3 regions of the Halorhodospira sp. 9621 genome follow, and region 1 is predicted to be linked to each of the others. Evidence: predicted binding sites of a transcription regulator. Region 1 holds the regulator's gene; each other region holds the start of a gene.

Region 1 (5,006 bases):
AGCAGCTCATCGAACTCGGCGTCGCTGTCGTCGCCGGTCTGCTCTTGCTGGGAGGCCGGCTGCTGCTCCTGCGCTGCCCCTGCGGCGGCGGCCGGCGGCGCACCGGCATCCGCCTGCTTGAGCCGGTCGAGCTCCTGGAGCAGCTCCGCCGAGGCCGGTTCCGGGTCGCTGCCGTTCTCGATCTGCCCGAACTGCGCGACCACCACATCGAGCGCGCGCAGGACGGTGTCCATCAGCTCCGGCGAGACCTGCTTCTCGCCATTGCGCAGCAGGTTGAAGACGTCCTCGGTGCGGTGGCAGACCTCAACCAGCGGATCGAGCCCGAGGAACCCGGCGCCCCCCTTGATGGTGTGGAAGCCGCGGAAGACCGAATTGAGCAGATCCTGGTCCTCGCCGTGCTGCTCCAGATCCACCAGCTGCTCGCCCAGCCGGTCGAGGATCTCCCGAGACTCGACCAGGAAGTCCTGCACGATGTCGTCGTCGAGGTCGATGGCCATGCTCGGCCTCCGCTGTTGTTGGGCTTCTCGGTGCCCGGGCTAAAACCCCAGGCTCGACAGAAGATCGTCCACTTCGTCCTGCCCGCTGACCACGTCGTCGCCACCCTTGCCGGGCATGGTCGGCCCCTCGCCGCGGCGCATCCGCTCGCTGGCCACCTCGGCGTCCTCGGCCGGCCGGGTGGAGGGCTGCTGGCCTTCCTCCTCGAAGCGCTGCCCGGAGATGCGCACCAGCTGGACCAGGTTCGACTCGACCTCCTCGACCAGGGCGATGACCTTGCGGATGATCTGCCCGGTCAGGTCCTGGTAGTCCTGGGCCATCAACGCCTCGTTGAGCTGATCGCTGATCTGCCGGCTGTCTGCCTGGACCCGGTTGAGGAAGCCATCCAGCTCGCGGGAGAGCTCGCGGAAGTCCTCGACATTGAGCTCGCGGCGCTGGAAGGCCTGCCAGCGCTCCGCCAGCCGTGCCCCCTCCTCGGCCAGCTCCTGCGCCAGCGGCGCACTGCCCTCGATCACCGTCAGGGTGCGGTGGGCGGCCTGCTCGGTCATCGTGATGACGTAGTTCAGGCGCTCGCGGGCATCGGGGATCTCCTGGGAGGTGATATCGGCCAGGCGCTCGTCGTAGTTGAACGCCTTGATCGCCTCGTGCAGATCCCGGGTCAGCGTCCCCAGCTCGCGGAAGAGCTCGGTCTCCCGCAGGTGGGTCAGGTCGTCGATGACCGTCTGGGCACCCTCGCTGTCCCCGGCGTCGACGTGCTCCAGTAACTGCTGCGCGGCGCGGCGGTACGCCTCGAGGTCGGCGCCGCTGCTGCCCTGCTCCCGGCGCATGCTGCTCATCCCCCGCCTGCCTGGACCCGCTCGAAGATCTTGTCGATCTTCTCGCGCAGCGTCGCCGCGGTGAAGGGCTTGACGATGTAGCCGTTCACCCCGGCCTGCGCCGCCTCCATGATCTGCTCGCGCTTGGCCTCGGCGGTGACCATCAGCGTGGGCAGGTCCTTGAGATTGGCGTCGGCACGGACGTGCTTGAGCAGTTCCAGACCGGTCATGCCCGGCATGTTCCAGTCGGTGATCAGAAAGTCGATCCCGCCCTTCTGCAGGATGGGCAGCGCCGTGTTGCCGTCGTCGGCCTCGACCACGTTGTTGTAGCCGAGTTCGCGCAACAGGTTCTTGATGATCCGCCTCATCGTGGAGAAATCGTCCACAACGAGGATCTTCATGTTCTTGTCCGCTGCCACATTGCCCCCCTATCTCGAGGCCTTGCCAAAGCCGTGCTACGCCGTTCGTTCCTGCTGCTCGCGCCGCCACTCCCCGAGACGGTTGCGCAGCTTGAGCATGATCCGGCCGTGGATCTGGCTGACCCGCGACTCCGAGACCCCGAGCACCTCGCCGATCTCACGCAGGTTGAGTTCCTCATCGTAGTAGAGCGCCATGACCAGGCGCTCGCGCTCGGGCAGCTCCCGGATCGCCTCGGCCAGCTCGCCCTGGAACGCCTCGTCCTGCAGCATGGCCAGGGGGCCGGGGTCGTGCCCGGCGGGCTCGTGGGGCTCGCCGGTGCCCGGATCCTCCTGGTCGATGCTGAAGACCTTCGCCGAGGACACATCCTGCAGGATATTGTGGTATTCCGCCACCGAGATCCCCAGGGCCTCGGCCACCTCGTGGTCGCGGGCATCCCGCCCGGTCCGGTGCTCGATGCTGCGGATGGCTTCGGCCACCTCGCGGCCCTTGCGGTGGACCGAACGCGGCGTCCAGTCGAGCCGGCGCATCTCGTCGAGCATGGCGCCGCGGATGCGGATGCCGGCGTAGGTCTGGAAGCTCGCCCCCTGGGAGGAGTCGTACTGGCGCGCCGCCTCGAGCAGGCCGATCATACCGGCCTGGATCAGGTCCTCGAGCTGCACGCTCGGCGGCAGGCGGCTGGCCAGATGGTGGGCGATCCGCTTGACCAGCGAGGCGTGGCGGGTGACCAGATCCTCGTCGCCCTGCTGTGCCACCGCGGTGTACATCGCGTGACCATTCATCAGGTCACCTCTCCCCCCATGCTGCTGTATTCGATCAGTCGCTCGACGAAGAACTCCAGGTTCCCGGTGGCCCCCGAGGGGGTCGGCCACGCGTCGATTCGCCGCGCCAGATCACCGAACGCCCGCGCCGAGGGGCTGTTCGGGTAGGTCTCGACCACCGGCTGCTGCTTCTGCACCGCCCGGCGTAGGCGATCATCCTCCGGGATGGCGCCGATGAAGTCCAGGTTCAGGTCGAGGAAGCGCTCGGTGGCCACGGCCAGCTTCTGGTGCAGCATCTGCCCCTCGCGGCGGCTGCGCACGCGGTTGGCGACCAGGTGGAAGCGCTCGACCCCGTAGCGGTTGAGGACCTTGATCAGGGCGTAGGCATCGGTGATCGACGAGGGCTCATTGCAGGCGACGATGACCAGTTCGCGGCAGGCGCGCACGAAGCTGACCACGCTCTCGGAGATGCCCGCCGCGGTGTCGACGAGCAGCACATCCACCTCGCGCTGGAGCTCGCTGAAGCAGCGGATCAGCCCGGCGTGCTCGGCGGCGGTGAGCTCGGCCATGCGCTGGGTGCCCGAAGAGGCGGGCACGATGGTAAAGCCGCCGGGGGCCTCGACGAGGACCTCATCGAGGCTCGCCTCGCCGGCGAGCACGTGGGAGAGGTTGAGCTTGGGCGACAGGCCCAGGGCCACGTCGACGTTGGCCAGCCCCAGATCGGCGTCGAAGAGCATCACCTCCTGGCCCATGCGACTGAGCGCAGTGGCCAGATTCACGGAGACGTTGGTCTTGCCGACCCCGCCTTTGCCGCCGGTGACGGCGACCACCTTGACCGGTCTGGTTTTCGCCATCCTGCGCAACCCCGCCGCCTGATCGAGGCCTGGCTCTGTCAGGAACATGCGCCTCCCCCACCGAGAGCCAATGCCAGGGCTTCCTCGTCGGCCTCCTGAACGTGCTCGTCCAGCAGCGCACACGCCCGGTGCACGAGTGTATCACCCCTGGCCGCCTGAAGGTCTTCCGGCACCCGCTGCCCCACGGCCAGATAGGCGATAGGCAGCTTGGTGCGCAGGGCGCAGGTCATCGCCCCGCCCAGGCTGGAGGCCTCGTCGACCTTGGTGAAGATGCAGCCCACCGGCTCGGCGCCGGCGAAGGCGCTGACCGATTCGGTCAGCGTCGCCATCTGGGTGGCCGCTGAGAGCACCAGGTAGGTCTTCACCAGCCCCTCGGCGCTGCCCAGGGTCTTGAACTGCTCGGCCAGACGCACGTCGCGCTGGCTCATGCCCACGGTGTCGATGAGCACCAGGCCGCGGTCCATCAGATCGTCGACGATGGTCCGCAGCTCATGGCGGTTGGTGGCGGTGTAGACGGGCACATCGAGGATGCGGGCGTAGGTCAGCAGCTGGTCCTGGGCGCCGACCCGGTAGTTGTCGGTGCTCACCAGTGCCACCTGCTCGCGGCCGTGGCGCAGGGCGTAGCGCGCCGCCAGCTTGGCCACCGTGGTGGTCTTGCCGACGCCGGTGGGGCCGACCAGGGCGTAGACCCCGCCGCGGTCGACGATCTCGTCGCCGGCGATGGGCAGGTGCCGGGCGATCAGGGCCAGCGCCTTGCGGAAGGCGGTGTCGGGGTTCTCGTCGCCGCCAATGTGATCGGCCAGCTTGCGGCTGACTTCGGTGCCCATGCCGAGATCCGTGAGCCGTTTGATCACCGTGGCTCGGGCCGGGTGGCGGTGACCCATGCGGTTCCACTCGAGCAGCGAGAGCTGGTTCTCGAAGAGGCTGCGCAGGGTGCGGATCTCCTCGCGCATCTCCTGGAAGGCCGGCTCCTCCTCGACGCGACGGCGGCTCGCACCGGAGCCACCCCCGGTAGACGGGCCCTCCTGGTTGCCGGCGCTGGCCGCCTCGGCGGCGGCCCCCATGGCGGCGGCGTGCTCGACCCCGCCGAGCCCCTGGCCCCGGTCGCCACCGGGCTCGCCGCCGCTGGCCGCCCCGCCCCGACCACGCGCCGGCCGGGAGGCCGGCTCGCGTCGCGGCTGCTCGGCGCGCTTGCGCTCCACCTCCTGGTGCTCGCGGCTGAGGGCGTCGAACAGTTCGGCGTCCTCGTCGGCGCCGCCGACGCGCAGATCGATACGCGGCTCGCGGCGCTCGCCGCCGCTGCGCTCCTGGCCGGAACTGCGATGGGCGGCCGCGTTGGCACGGGCCCGCTCCGCCGCGCCGGTGTCGATGCGCGGCCGCCCGCGGGACGGGCCGCCCCCCTCACGCTGCGGCAGGGCGTCGTCGGCCACCGCACCACCGGCGCGCAGACTGCGCAGGCGGGCCAGTGCCGCCTCGCGAGCACGGCCGGCCTCATCCTCGGCCGGCTCCGCCTGCCCGGACGGCTCGTCCTCGGCGGCGGGCAGGTCCGGCTCACCGGGGCGCGGGCCCGGCGAGCCGTCCAGGGGCGGGATCTCGGCGGCCCGCGGATCCTGCGCGCGGGCCGCCGCCTGAACGGCGCGCTCGTCGTAGTCCACCGCCGAGAT
Region 2 (5,006 bases), on a different contig from region 1:
ACACCTGCCGCGCGACCTCCATGACCCGGACGATGTATGGGGTGTCCTCGGTCTCGACGTCCGAGGCGTTGGCCAGGTTCATCAGCTCCTCGGTGAAAGCGAGGAAGCGGTCGATCTGGGCCCGGCCGCGCTCGAGGTCAGAGTGGGAGGCCTCCAGCTCGGCGGTGTTGTGGTCGAAGCGCTCGATGGTGTGCTCGCTCTGCGTGTCGATCTCCTGGACCGCCTCGGCGATCCGCGCCGATTCGGCATCCACCGACGCCATGGACTGCTCGAGCTGCTCGAACAGGCTCTGCATCTGCCCCGTGGTCTGCTCCACCCGCTGCGCCCGGCGCGTGCTGTGGTGGCCGATGGCGATCAGCTCCTGGGTCTGCTCGGTGAGGTTCTGCAGGGTGCGGTCCATGTCCCCGGTGGCCTCGCTGGTCTGGGCGGCCAGGGACTTGACCTGCTCGGCCACCACGGCGAACCCCTGGCCGGCATCGCCGGCACGGGCTGCCTCGATGGACGCATTGAGGGCGAGCAGGTTGGTCTGCTTGGCGATGGCGCCGATCCCCCGCGCCACCTTGGTGACCCGCTGCATCGCCTCGTTGAGATGCTCCAGGTCGCTCTCGATCTCGCGCACCGAGGTGCTCAGCCCGGCGATCCGCTGCAGAGCATCGCGGATGCGGTCTTCGGAGCGGCGCATGTCGGCCCGCGCTGCACCGGAGACGTGCTGGGCGTTACGGGCCGCCGCGTCGACGACCTTGTTCGCCTCGGACAGGCGCTGGCACGACTCGCGCAGCTCCTGGAACAACCGCGCCTCGCGCTCCATCTGCGCGGCGGTGTCGTCCACGTTGCCGTGCACGTCGGAGACCTCCAGGCCCAGCTGGCTGGTCTCCTCCGAGACGCCGCGGATGGCCTGCGCCAGGGCGTGCTCCCGGGCGTCCCGTCCGGTATCCGCCCGGGGAGCGCCGGAGCGCCCCGGTAGGAAGCCACGGCCCCTCAAGAAATCGATGAACGCCATACCCGCTGCTCCGTCGCTATCGTTCACTCGCCGCCGTAGATCACCCGCAGGCAGGCCCGGACCTGCCCCCCGGCCTGCACCGGTGCGCTGATCTCCTGGACCACCGGCCCCGCGCCGCCGTACTGCAGCCGGTAGGTCTGCAGCAGGTACGGCTCGCGGCTGCGCAGGGCCGAGCGGGTGGGGCGGTCGTCGAGCCGCTGTCCCTGCAGAGCATCGCGCAGGCCGGTCGCGCCGCCCGGCGGCACGGTGGCCGCCAGGCAGTGCCCCTCGGCGTCGCAGATCAGGGCGGCGCGTACGCCGGTTTCTCCCTCGACGAGCTGCTCGAGGGCGGAGCGCGCCTGGGCGGCGATCTGCTCGGCGCCGGCCTCGGCCGGCAGCGTCTCGCCCAGTTCGGCGGCGATCCGGCGGATCCGCCGGATCAGCCGCGTGTCCCGGGTCTCCACCCCGTCGACGGCGGTGCGCCGGATCAGCTCGTGGGCGTGGCGACTGATCTTCTCGGCGCGCTGGTCGGCGGCCTGCAGCGTGTCGGTGGCCCGGCGCACGGTGTCGGCCAGCTCTTCGAGCCCCTCGACGGTGCGCCGGCAGTAGTGGTCGATGGTATGCACCGACTCGCGGACGCGGCCCGAGTCGGTGTCGATATCGGCCATGGCGCTGCCGGCGGTCTCCATGATCTCCTGGATCGCCTCGGTGCCGTCGCGCACCGCCTCGGCCTGCAGCGTGCTTTCGCCGCCTTTCTGGACCAGGCGGTCGATGATGTGGGTCAGCTCGTCGAGGATGGTGTGGATGTCATCGGTGGCGTCGGCGGTCTGCTTGGCCAGCGCCTTGACGTGCTCGGCCACCACGGCGAAGCCGCGGCCGACCTCGCCGGCCCGGTTGGCCTCGATGGTGGCGTTGAGCGCGAGCAGGTTGGTCTGCTTGGCGATGGTGGCGATCTCGCTGGAGACCTTCGAAACGCCCTGCAGCGCCTCGTTGAGGGCACCGAGCTGGCGTTCCACCCGCGTCACCGACTCGGCCAGCTCGCGGATCTCCTCCAGCGCCTTCTGGATCCGGGCCCGTGAGTGCTCCACGTTGCTGCCGGCCTCGGTGGCCACCTGCTGGGCGCGGTCGACGGCCTGGTGGACCACCTCGTTGCTGCGGGCCATGCTGCGGGCGTTGGTGCGCAGGTCGCTGAACGACTCATTCTGCCGCTCGAAGGCGGCGGCCAGGGCGTTGAGGACCTCGGTGATCTGCACCGCCTCAATGCCGATCGCCGAACTGCGCTCGGCCACCTGCTCGGCGACCTCCTGGCGCGAGCGGGTGACCGCGCGGGCGTCGGGGTGTGCGTGTTCCGGGGGCGTGGCCATGCGTTCTTTCCTGGCTGTGGGTGCCGTGCGGCTGCGGATCCCGCCAACGGGCCGCGGTGCCCGCGCGTGCCCCTTATAGCGTGGCGGCTGTCCGGCCGTAAAGCGTCGCGCCGGGTTCCGCCCGGCTCTGGTATCCTTGGCGGCAGCAAAGCCCGGTTCTGTAACGAGGCCCCCGAATGATGCGATGGCGGAAGCTCTCCGCGCTGCCGGCACTGGTCTGCCTGGCGCCGCTGGCCTGCTATGTGCCTCCTGATGACGGCATTGCCGATGGCGGTGGCGACGCGCGCACGCAGGCCGAAGCGCCCCGGCAGGACGACCGGGATGAGGCACAGCAGGAGCAGGGTGGCTGGTGGTCGCAGCCGCAGCCGCAGCAGGAGCCGGAGCAGGAACAGGGGGGCTGGTGGTCGCAGCCACAGTCCGACGCCCGGCAGGAGACCCGGGGCGGTGCCGATGAGATCGCGGCGCTGGCGCAGCAGGCGCGGGAGGCCTACGAGAGGCGCGACTACGACCGGGCGGTACAGCACCTGGAGCAGGCCCTGGACCAGGCGCCGGAGCGGGCGGTGCTGTGGCAGAACCTGGCGGCGGTGCGCTACCAGCAGGGGCACCACCAGCGGGCCGAGGAGCTGGCCCTGCGCGCCGTAGACACCGGCGGCGACGACCTCGCCGTGATGCGCGAGGCGTGGTGGCTGGTGGCGGCGGCGCGCATGGAGCGCGGTGACCGGGGCGGCGCCCGGGACGCGGCCTCCTCGGCGCGAAGTTTCGGTGATACCGGAGACGGTGGCCTTGGCCGATTCTAGGCCGCCCGGGGGAGCCTTCGCCCGGGCCGTGGTCGCCGAACTCGATGTCGGCGGGGCGGTCAGCCGGGCCATCGAAGGGTTCGCCGCGCGCCCGGGGCAGCTGCAGCTTGGCGCCGCGGTGGCCGACACGCTAGCCGACGGCGAGGTGCTGGTGGCCGAGGCGGGCACCGGTATCGGCAAGACCTACGCCTACCTGGTGCCCACGCTCCTCGACGGCCGCCGGGTGATCATCTCCACCGGCACCCGGACCCTGCAGGATCAGCTCTACCACCGCGATCTGCCCCGGGTGCGGGCGGCGCTGCAGGGCGCATCCCCGCAGCCGATGCGCACCGCCCTGCTCAAGGGGCGGGCCAACTACCTGTGCCGTTACCGGCTGCAGCGGGCCGTGGAGGAAGGGCCGTTCACCGCCCCCGACGAGGTCGCGGCCATCCAGACGGCGGCGGAGTGGGCGCGGGCGACGGACAGCGGCGACCTGGCCGAGGCGCCGCAGGGCGTCGAGGGGGTGGCCGAGCGCATCACCGCCACGCCCGAGCGCTGTCTCGGTCAGGGTTGCCCGGCCTACGACACGTGCTTCTTCTACGAGGCTCGCCGGCGTGCCCACGAGGCCGACGTGCTGGTGGTCAACCACCACCTGCTGCTGGCCGACTGGGCGGTGAAGGATGCCGGCTACGGGGCCGTGCTGCCCGAGGCGGAAGCGGTGATCCTCGACGAGGCCCACCTGCTCCCGGACACGGCCGCGCGTTTCTTCGGTCACTCGGTCTCGGCGCGGGCGATCCGCGATCTGGTTCGCGATGTGCGTATCGCCGACCGGCGCGAAGCTGGCGACATGCCGGATTTGCGCGCGGCCATCGATACCCTGGAGGCGGCGGTCGCCGGGCTGCGCCTGGCCCTGGAAGGGGGGGAGCAGCGGGATGCCTGGTACACGGTGGCCGAATCGGGGGGCGCCGAGGCGGCCGAAGCCCTGCGCGGGGCAGCGGCTGGCCTGCAGCAAGCCCTCGCTCTGGTGGCCGAGCGTGGCCCCGAGCTGGAGGCGTGCCACCGGCGCGCCGGTGAGCTGGAGGAGGCCCTCGGCTGCTTCCTCGCCCCCGCGGAGGGCGAGGTCCAGTGGTACGAGACCCGCGGGCGGGGTTTCGCCCTGCACCGGACACCCCTGGATGTGGGCGGCAGTTTTCGCCGGCACATGGAGCGGGAGGCCGATGCCTGGGTTCTGCTCTCGGCCACGCTGGCGGTGGGTAGCTCCTTCGCTGCGTTCCGGGGCCGCCTCGGGCTGGCCGATACGGTGCGCACCGAGCAGCTGCCCAGTCCGTTCGACTACGCCGGCCAGTCCCTGCTCTACTGCCCCAGCGGGCTCCCGTTGCCCAACCAGGCGGGGTACGATCAGGCGGTGGTGGCGCGGGCCCGCGAGGTGATCGACTGCACGCCGGGCGGGGTTTTCCTGCTGTTCACCAGTCATCGGGCGCTGCGCCTGGCCCGCGAGCAGCTGGAGACGGCCCTGAGGCGACCGCTGCTGGTCCAGGGCGATGCCCCGCAGGGGCGGCTGCTGGAGGCCTTCGCCCAAGCCGGCGACGCCGTCCTGCTGGGTACGGCGAGCTTCTGGCAGGGGGTGGACATCCGCGGGGCGGCGCTCTCGGCGGTGATCATCGACCGCCTGCCGTTCGCCGCCCCGGGAGATCCGGTGACCGCCGCCCGGCAGCGCGCGGTAGAGGATGCCGGCGGGGTGGCGTTTCGCGATATCCTCTTACCCGAGGCGGTCATCGCCCTGAAACAGGGGGCCGGGCGCCTGATCCGCGACGACGCCGACCGCGGCGTGCTGATGATTGCGGACCCGCGCCTGCTCGGCAAACCCTACGGCCGACTGTTCCGCAA
Region 3 (5,006 bases), on a different contig from region 1:
GCGACGGCGCCGCTGACCTCGGCGCGGGCGGAGATGACGATCACCGGCGGAGCCATGGGGTGCCGGGTAAGCACCCGCCAGTTGTCCCCGTCACCGGCGTCCTCGAAGCAGACGACGGCAGCGATCCCGCCCTGCTCCAGGAGTTCGTGGGCGGAGCCGGTGTCTTCCGCCTCGGCGGTCACGAACCCGGCGTCGTCCAGGCGGCGCCGCTGCTCGCTGCGGCGGCCCGGCTCGCGGGCCACCACGAGCACGCGTTGCTGACCCATATGGATTGTCCCCCTCAGCGCAAATCCGCGCCGCGGTGGTACCCCGCGGCGGCCCCTTTTGAAGCAAGGGGCGTGCCAGGGGTGGGGTGGTGCGCTAAACGCCGGATTCCACGCGGCCGGCGAGGCGCTGCCACCGCCGCGGGCGGAACCGGCAGTCAAAGTTCTGTCGACCGGCAAGACCGGCAACCGCTTGCCGCTTGACGGTCGGTACTTGCCGACCGGCGGCCCAAGCGTGCCGGCTCAGGCGGGGCGCTCGACGTCGAGCCGGCGCAGCTTCTCGACCAGCGTGGTACGGCGCAACCCGAGCAGCCGGGCAGCCCGACCGACGACCCCATTCGTGGCCTCCAGGGCCTGGCGGATCAGCTCCTGCTCCACCTCGGTCAGGTGGCCCTTGAGATCGATGCCCTCGGACCAGTCCACCGCCGGCAGCGGCACCCCGGCCTGTCCGTTGACGGGCTCCGGCGCGCCCGCCGGCGCGCCGCCATCCTCCAGCTCCTCGCGGGCCGCCTCCCGGATCTTCCGGGGCAGGTCTTCGACCCCCACCTCGCCGTAGGGGCAAAGGATGGCCAGACGCTCGACCACGTTGGCCAGCTCACGCACGTTGCCCGGCCAGTGGTAGGCCGACAGGCAGGACATGGCCGCCGGGCTGACCCGCACCGAACCCCGCCCCTCGTCCTCGATACGCCGGATGATCTCCTCGACGAGCACCGGGATATCCCCGGGGCGCTCGCGCAGGGCCGGGATCTCGATGGGGAAGACGTTGAGCCGGTAGAACAGATCCTCGCGGAAGCTGCCGTCCCGGATCCCCGTGTCGAGGTTGCGGTGGGTGGCGGCGATGACCCGAACGTCGGCGTGGATGGGCTTGTTGGAGCCGACCCGCTCGAACGTCCGCTCCTGGAGCACGCGCAGCAGCTTGACCTGCATGTGCATGCTCATGTCCCCGATCTCGTCGAGGAAGACCGTGCCGCCCTGGGCCATCTCGAAACGGCCCTGCCGGGCGCTGATGGCGCCGGTAAACGCACCCTTCTCGTGCCCGAAGAGCTCGCTCTCGAGCAGGTCGGCGGGGATGGCCCCGCAGTTGATCGGCACAAAGGGTCTGGCCCGACGGGAGGAGCGCGCGTGGATGTTGCGCGCCACCACCTCCTTGCCGGTGCCCGACTCACCGAGGATCAGCACGCTGGCGTCGGTGTCGGCCACCTGCTCGATGAGGCTGGTAACCCGCTGCACACCGCGGCTCTCGCCGGCCAGCCGCGGCGCCCGCCCGGCGGCACCGTGCTCGCGGTGGCGGACGTTGTGGCTCAGGGCCTGACGCAGGGCGGCGGTGAGCTGGCCCTGACGCAGCGGCAGATCGAGCACCCCGAGGACACCGTGCTGCGGATCACCGCCACGGCGCCGCGCATCGGCATCCGGCGCAATGAGAAAGACGGGCAGCTCGGGCCGGCTATCGACGAGCCGCTGCAGGCAGGCGCGCTCCTGTCCGTCGATGCCCACCAGCGCCGCGGCCAGCCCAGGGTGGCGGGTAGCGGCGCCGCCGGCATCGCCGGCCTCGGCGGGGATGGGTTCGTGTTCAAGGAATTGCAGCACCGTCTCGACACCCGACCGGCGCTCCGCGTCGCTGTCGACCACCAGGACCTGAACCAACGCTCCCCTCCGATGACGGATCGCCTGTCTGCGAGGGGGCGAGTTTACGCCGGGTTAACTAGGCCGTCAAAAAAACGACACAGCCGCCGGCAAGGTGTTTCCTAGCCGGAACAGCGCGAGTAGGCGTCGTGGACCTCGCGGTGGTGCTGCTCGTCGCGCGAGGCGGCGCCGAGGCGATCGCGCTCGGCCTCCATCAGCGCCCGGACCGCGCGGTCGCACTCGAGCGATTGGGCCAGCGCGCGGCGAGCCAGGTCAGCGCCGGGGTGGTCCGGGTCTTCGGGCAACCCGCGGGCATGCGCCTCGCGCAGTCCATTGCGCTCCATGACCCCGTCCCAGTCCCCGGCCTCTGCGCAACGGCGCATCTGCCGGGACAGCTCCAGCAGGCGTCGGGCCGAGGCGGCCACCGCCGCCCGCCCGTCGCCGCCCTTGGCGCTGCCGCCGCCCACGCGCCCCCCTACTGGCCGCGGGCGGCGGCCGCCTCGGCAGCGTCGCGGGTACGCACCTCCGGCGGGATAGCGTCCCAGGCGCTCTTGATCTCGCGCATCAACGAGGCGACCTCATCAAGGTGCTGGACCTCGTTCTGGGCGTTCGCCTCCACCAGGCGGCGCTGCATGTAGGTGTAGAGCTCCTCGAGGTTGCCGGCGATCTCGGCACCGCGCTCGTGGTCGAGCCCGGAACGCAGGCCGTCCAGGATGGAGATGGACTTGCTGATCAGCTCGCCCTTGAGGGCGATCTCCTGGCGCTCCATGGCGCCGCGGGCCTGGGCGACTCGGTCGAGGAACCCGTCCATGAGCAACTGCACCAACCGGTAAGGGTCGGCGTAGGCCGTGCTGGAGTAGGTCCCGACTTGTTGGTATTGGTTTATGCCGCGATGCATGCTCATATCCCGTTCCTACTCTTGGGGGTAGTTGGTTCGCGCTCTATCCTTTTAGCGGCTGCTACCCATGATCCTTGAGGGCGGAACCTCCGTTCCGGAAGCTTCTGACCGCTTAATCCCGACTGTTCATGGCCGCCAGGCGCTGCTCGAGGAACTCCGAGGTCTGATTGAGTTCAGCGACCCGCGAGTCCATCCGCGAGAACTGGCTGCGCAGCTGCTCCTCGCGCCGCTCCATGCGCCGGTCGAGGCGCTCGCGATCGTCGGCGATACCGTCGAGGCGGCGCTCGACCCCCTCGGTGCGCATGTCGATCACGCTGTCGCGGCCGAGGGCGTTGTCGAGCACCCCCTCCAACCGCGACATCACCCCGCTTTCCGGGTCAGTCATCATGCGCGTGACCAGCTCCGAGTGCTTGCCAACCATCTGTTGCAGGCGCTCGCCATCGAGTTCCAGGGTGCCGTCCCGGTTGGTGCGCACACCGAGATCCCCCAACGATGAAATCGGCGCCCCGTCCAGGGCCTCCACTGGCTCGTTGAGGGACCGGCTCAGCTGCGAGAGGAGGTTGCGCAGGGTATGGTCCCCCTGCAGCGGGCCGGCCTTCTCGGTCTCGGGGTCGTAGTCCGAGAGCTGGTTGAGCTGCGCCCGGACCTGATTGAACGAGTCGACCAGACGCTGGATATTCTCTTCGGCCAGCCCGGTCTGCTGTTCGATGGAGATGCGGCTGCGCCCCTCGTCCTGGAGGCTGATGGTGGCGCCCTCGATGGCCCCCTCGATGCGGTTCTCAGGGCGGGTGACGCGCATGCCGTCGATGGTGACTACGGCGTCGCTGGCCGGGCGGATCTCCTGAAAGGCGCCGGCGGGCTCGCCGGTCTGGGGATCGGCGACGTTGTACTGCAGGGCGGAGAGATCGCCCTCGTCCGCTTCCGGATCCTGCTCGGCGCGGATCTGGGTAATGGCATTGGTCTGACCGGTCTGCTCGGTAGCCAGGGCCAGCCGCGGCCCGGCGCCATCATCGACCACCGAGGCGCGCACGCCCTCGGCCTGGGCATTGATGGCGTCGCGGATGCCGAGCAGGGTGGCCGACTCCTCGTCGATGGTGACCGCCTGCTCGTTGCCCTGGCCGTCGGTGATCATCAGCCGGCCGGTGCCGACCGGATCGGCGCTGTCCTCGAACACGCCGCTGGCCGTGGCGATGCGCTGGGTCCGCGCCAGCTGCTCCACCTCCACGTCGTACTGGCCCGGGCGCGCCTCCTCGCTGGCCGAGACCCCGGCCACACTGGTGTTGCTCGATTCCGCATCGATGCCGGAGTAAGCGCCGGGATCGCCCAGCCCCTGGACGGCCTCCTGGAGTTCGCCGATGACCCCTCGCATCTGCCCCAGGGCCTCGAGCTTCTCCTGCAGTTCTTCCTCGCGCCGGCCCAGGCGCTGCTCCGTGGGTGCCCGCTCGGCCTGGACCAGGTCTTGGACCATCTTGTTAGTGTCGATGCCGGAGCCGACGTCCATCTGGCTCGGCATGTTCGGCATCTGATCCAGCGGTGAGACCATATCGGGTCACCTCTCGAGGTATCGCTAGCGGGCCTGCCCGGTGGACCCTTCCGGCGGCGGATGCGTTCCGGCCACGCTCAGGCCTCCCCGTTGAAGAGCAGCCCCTGAACCTCGCGCATGCGCGCAGCGATGGCCAGCATCTCTTCCGGGGGGATCTGACGGACCACGTCGTCGGTGCCGCGGACGTAGACAGTGACCACCGTCTTGCCGGTGTTGTCGTCGACCCGGAACTCCAGGTCCCGGCCGACGCGCTGCATGAATTGCTCCATGCGCTCCACCGCCCGGGCAAGCGCCTGGGGATCCTCCGCCTTGAAGTGATCCAGCGGCTCGAGCTCGGACAACGGCACGCGGGAGCGCTCTTCCGTCTCGGCGGCGGGGACCGGTGCTGCCGTGTCCTGCTCGGGGGCAAGGCGCCCCCCGTCCCCCTGCTCGGTTGGCCGCGACCAGTTGATGCTGCTGGTCACGGAACTCACCTTGTGCATTTCACTCATACAGCCTCCCGACCGGCCCTGCTACCAGGCCCCTGGGCCGGGTTCCGGAAGGCTCCCCGGAGGTCCCGGCCGTCGTTACTGCTGCAACAGCTGTGCCACTTGCTGCGGGATCTCGTTGGCCTGACCCAGCACCGAGGTCCCCGCCTGTTGCAGGATCTGCGTCCTTGTCATCTCGGCCGTCTCCTCGG

The links. The regulator FliA, encoded in region 1, starts transcription of late flagellar genes. The targets are predictions, from matches to a motif close to GCTAAAGTTNNNNNNNNNNCNGCCGATA.
Region 2: a site for FliA is predicted at 2,481-2,508, ahead of LRF89_RS08325 (methyl-accepting chemotaxis protein). Genes of this name have one in related genera too.
Region 3: a site for FliA is predicted at 2,837-2,864, ahead of fliS (flagellar export chaperone FliS). Genes of this name have one in related genera too.

Annotation. Positions count from the first base shown of each region.
Region 1 is NZ_JAJNRD010000020.1:27,419-32,424, forward strand. It holds gene LRF89_RS09680 (chemotaxis protein CheA) at 1-497, opposite strand, end outside; gene LRF89_RS09685 (protein phosphatase CheZ) at 537-1,322, opposite strand; gene cheY (chemotaxis response regulator CheY) at 1,328-1,711, opposite strand; gene LRF89_RS09695 (RNA polymerase sigma factor FliA) at 1,766-2,509, opposite strand; gene LRF89_RS09700 (MinD/ParA family protein) at 2,509-3,342, opposite strand; gene flhF (flagellar biosynthesis protein FlhF) at 3,381-5,006, opposite strand, start outside.
Region 2 is NZ_JAJNRD010000015.1:18,109-23,114, forward strand. It holds gene LRF89_RS08320 (methyl-accepting chemotaxis protein) at 1-1,000, opposite strand, end outside; gene LRF89_RS08325 (methyl-accepting chemotaxis protein) at 1,024-2,343, opposite strand; gene LRF89_RS08330 (tetratricopeptide repeat protein) at 2,520-3,140, shown strand; gene LRF89_RS08335 (ATP-dependent DNA helicase) at 3,127-5,006, shown strand, end outside.
Region 3 is NZ_JAJNRD010000015.1:47,094-52,099, reverse strand. It holds gene LRF89_RS08490 (sigma-54 dependent transcriptional regulator) at 1-266, opposite strand, end outside; gene LRF89_RS08485 (sigma-54 dependent transcriptional regulator) at 507-1,907, opposite strand; gene LRF89_RS08480 (flagellar protein FliT) at 2,009-2,353, opposite strand; gene fliS (flagellar export chaperone FliS) at 2,362-2,784, opposite strand; gene fliD (flagellar filament capping protein FliD) at 2,897-4,327, opposite strand; gene LRF89_RS08465 (flagellar protein FlaG) at 4,405-4,818, opposite strand; gene LRF89_RS08460 (flagellin N-terminal helical domain-containing protein) at 4,894-5,006, opposite strand, start outside.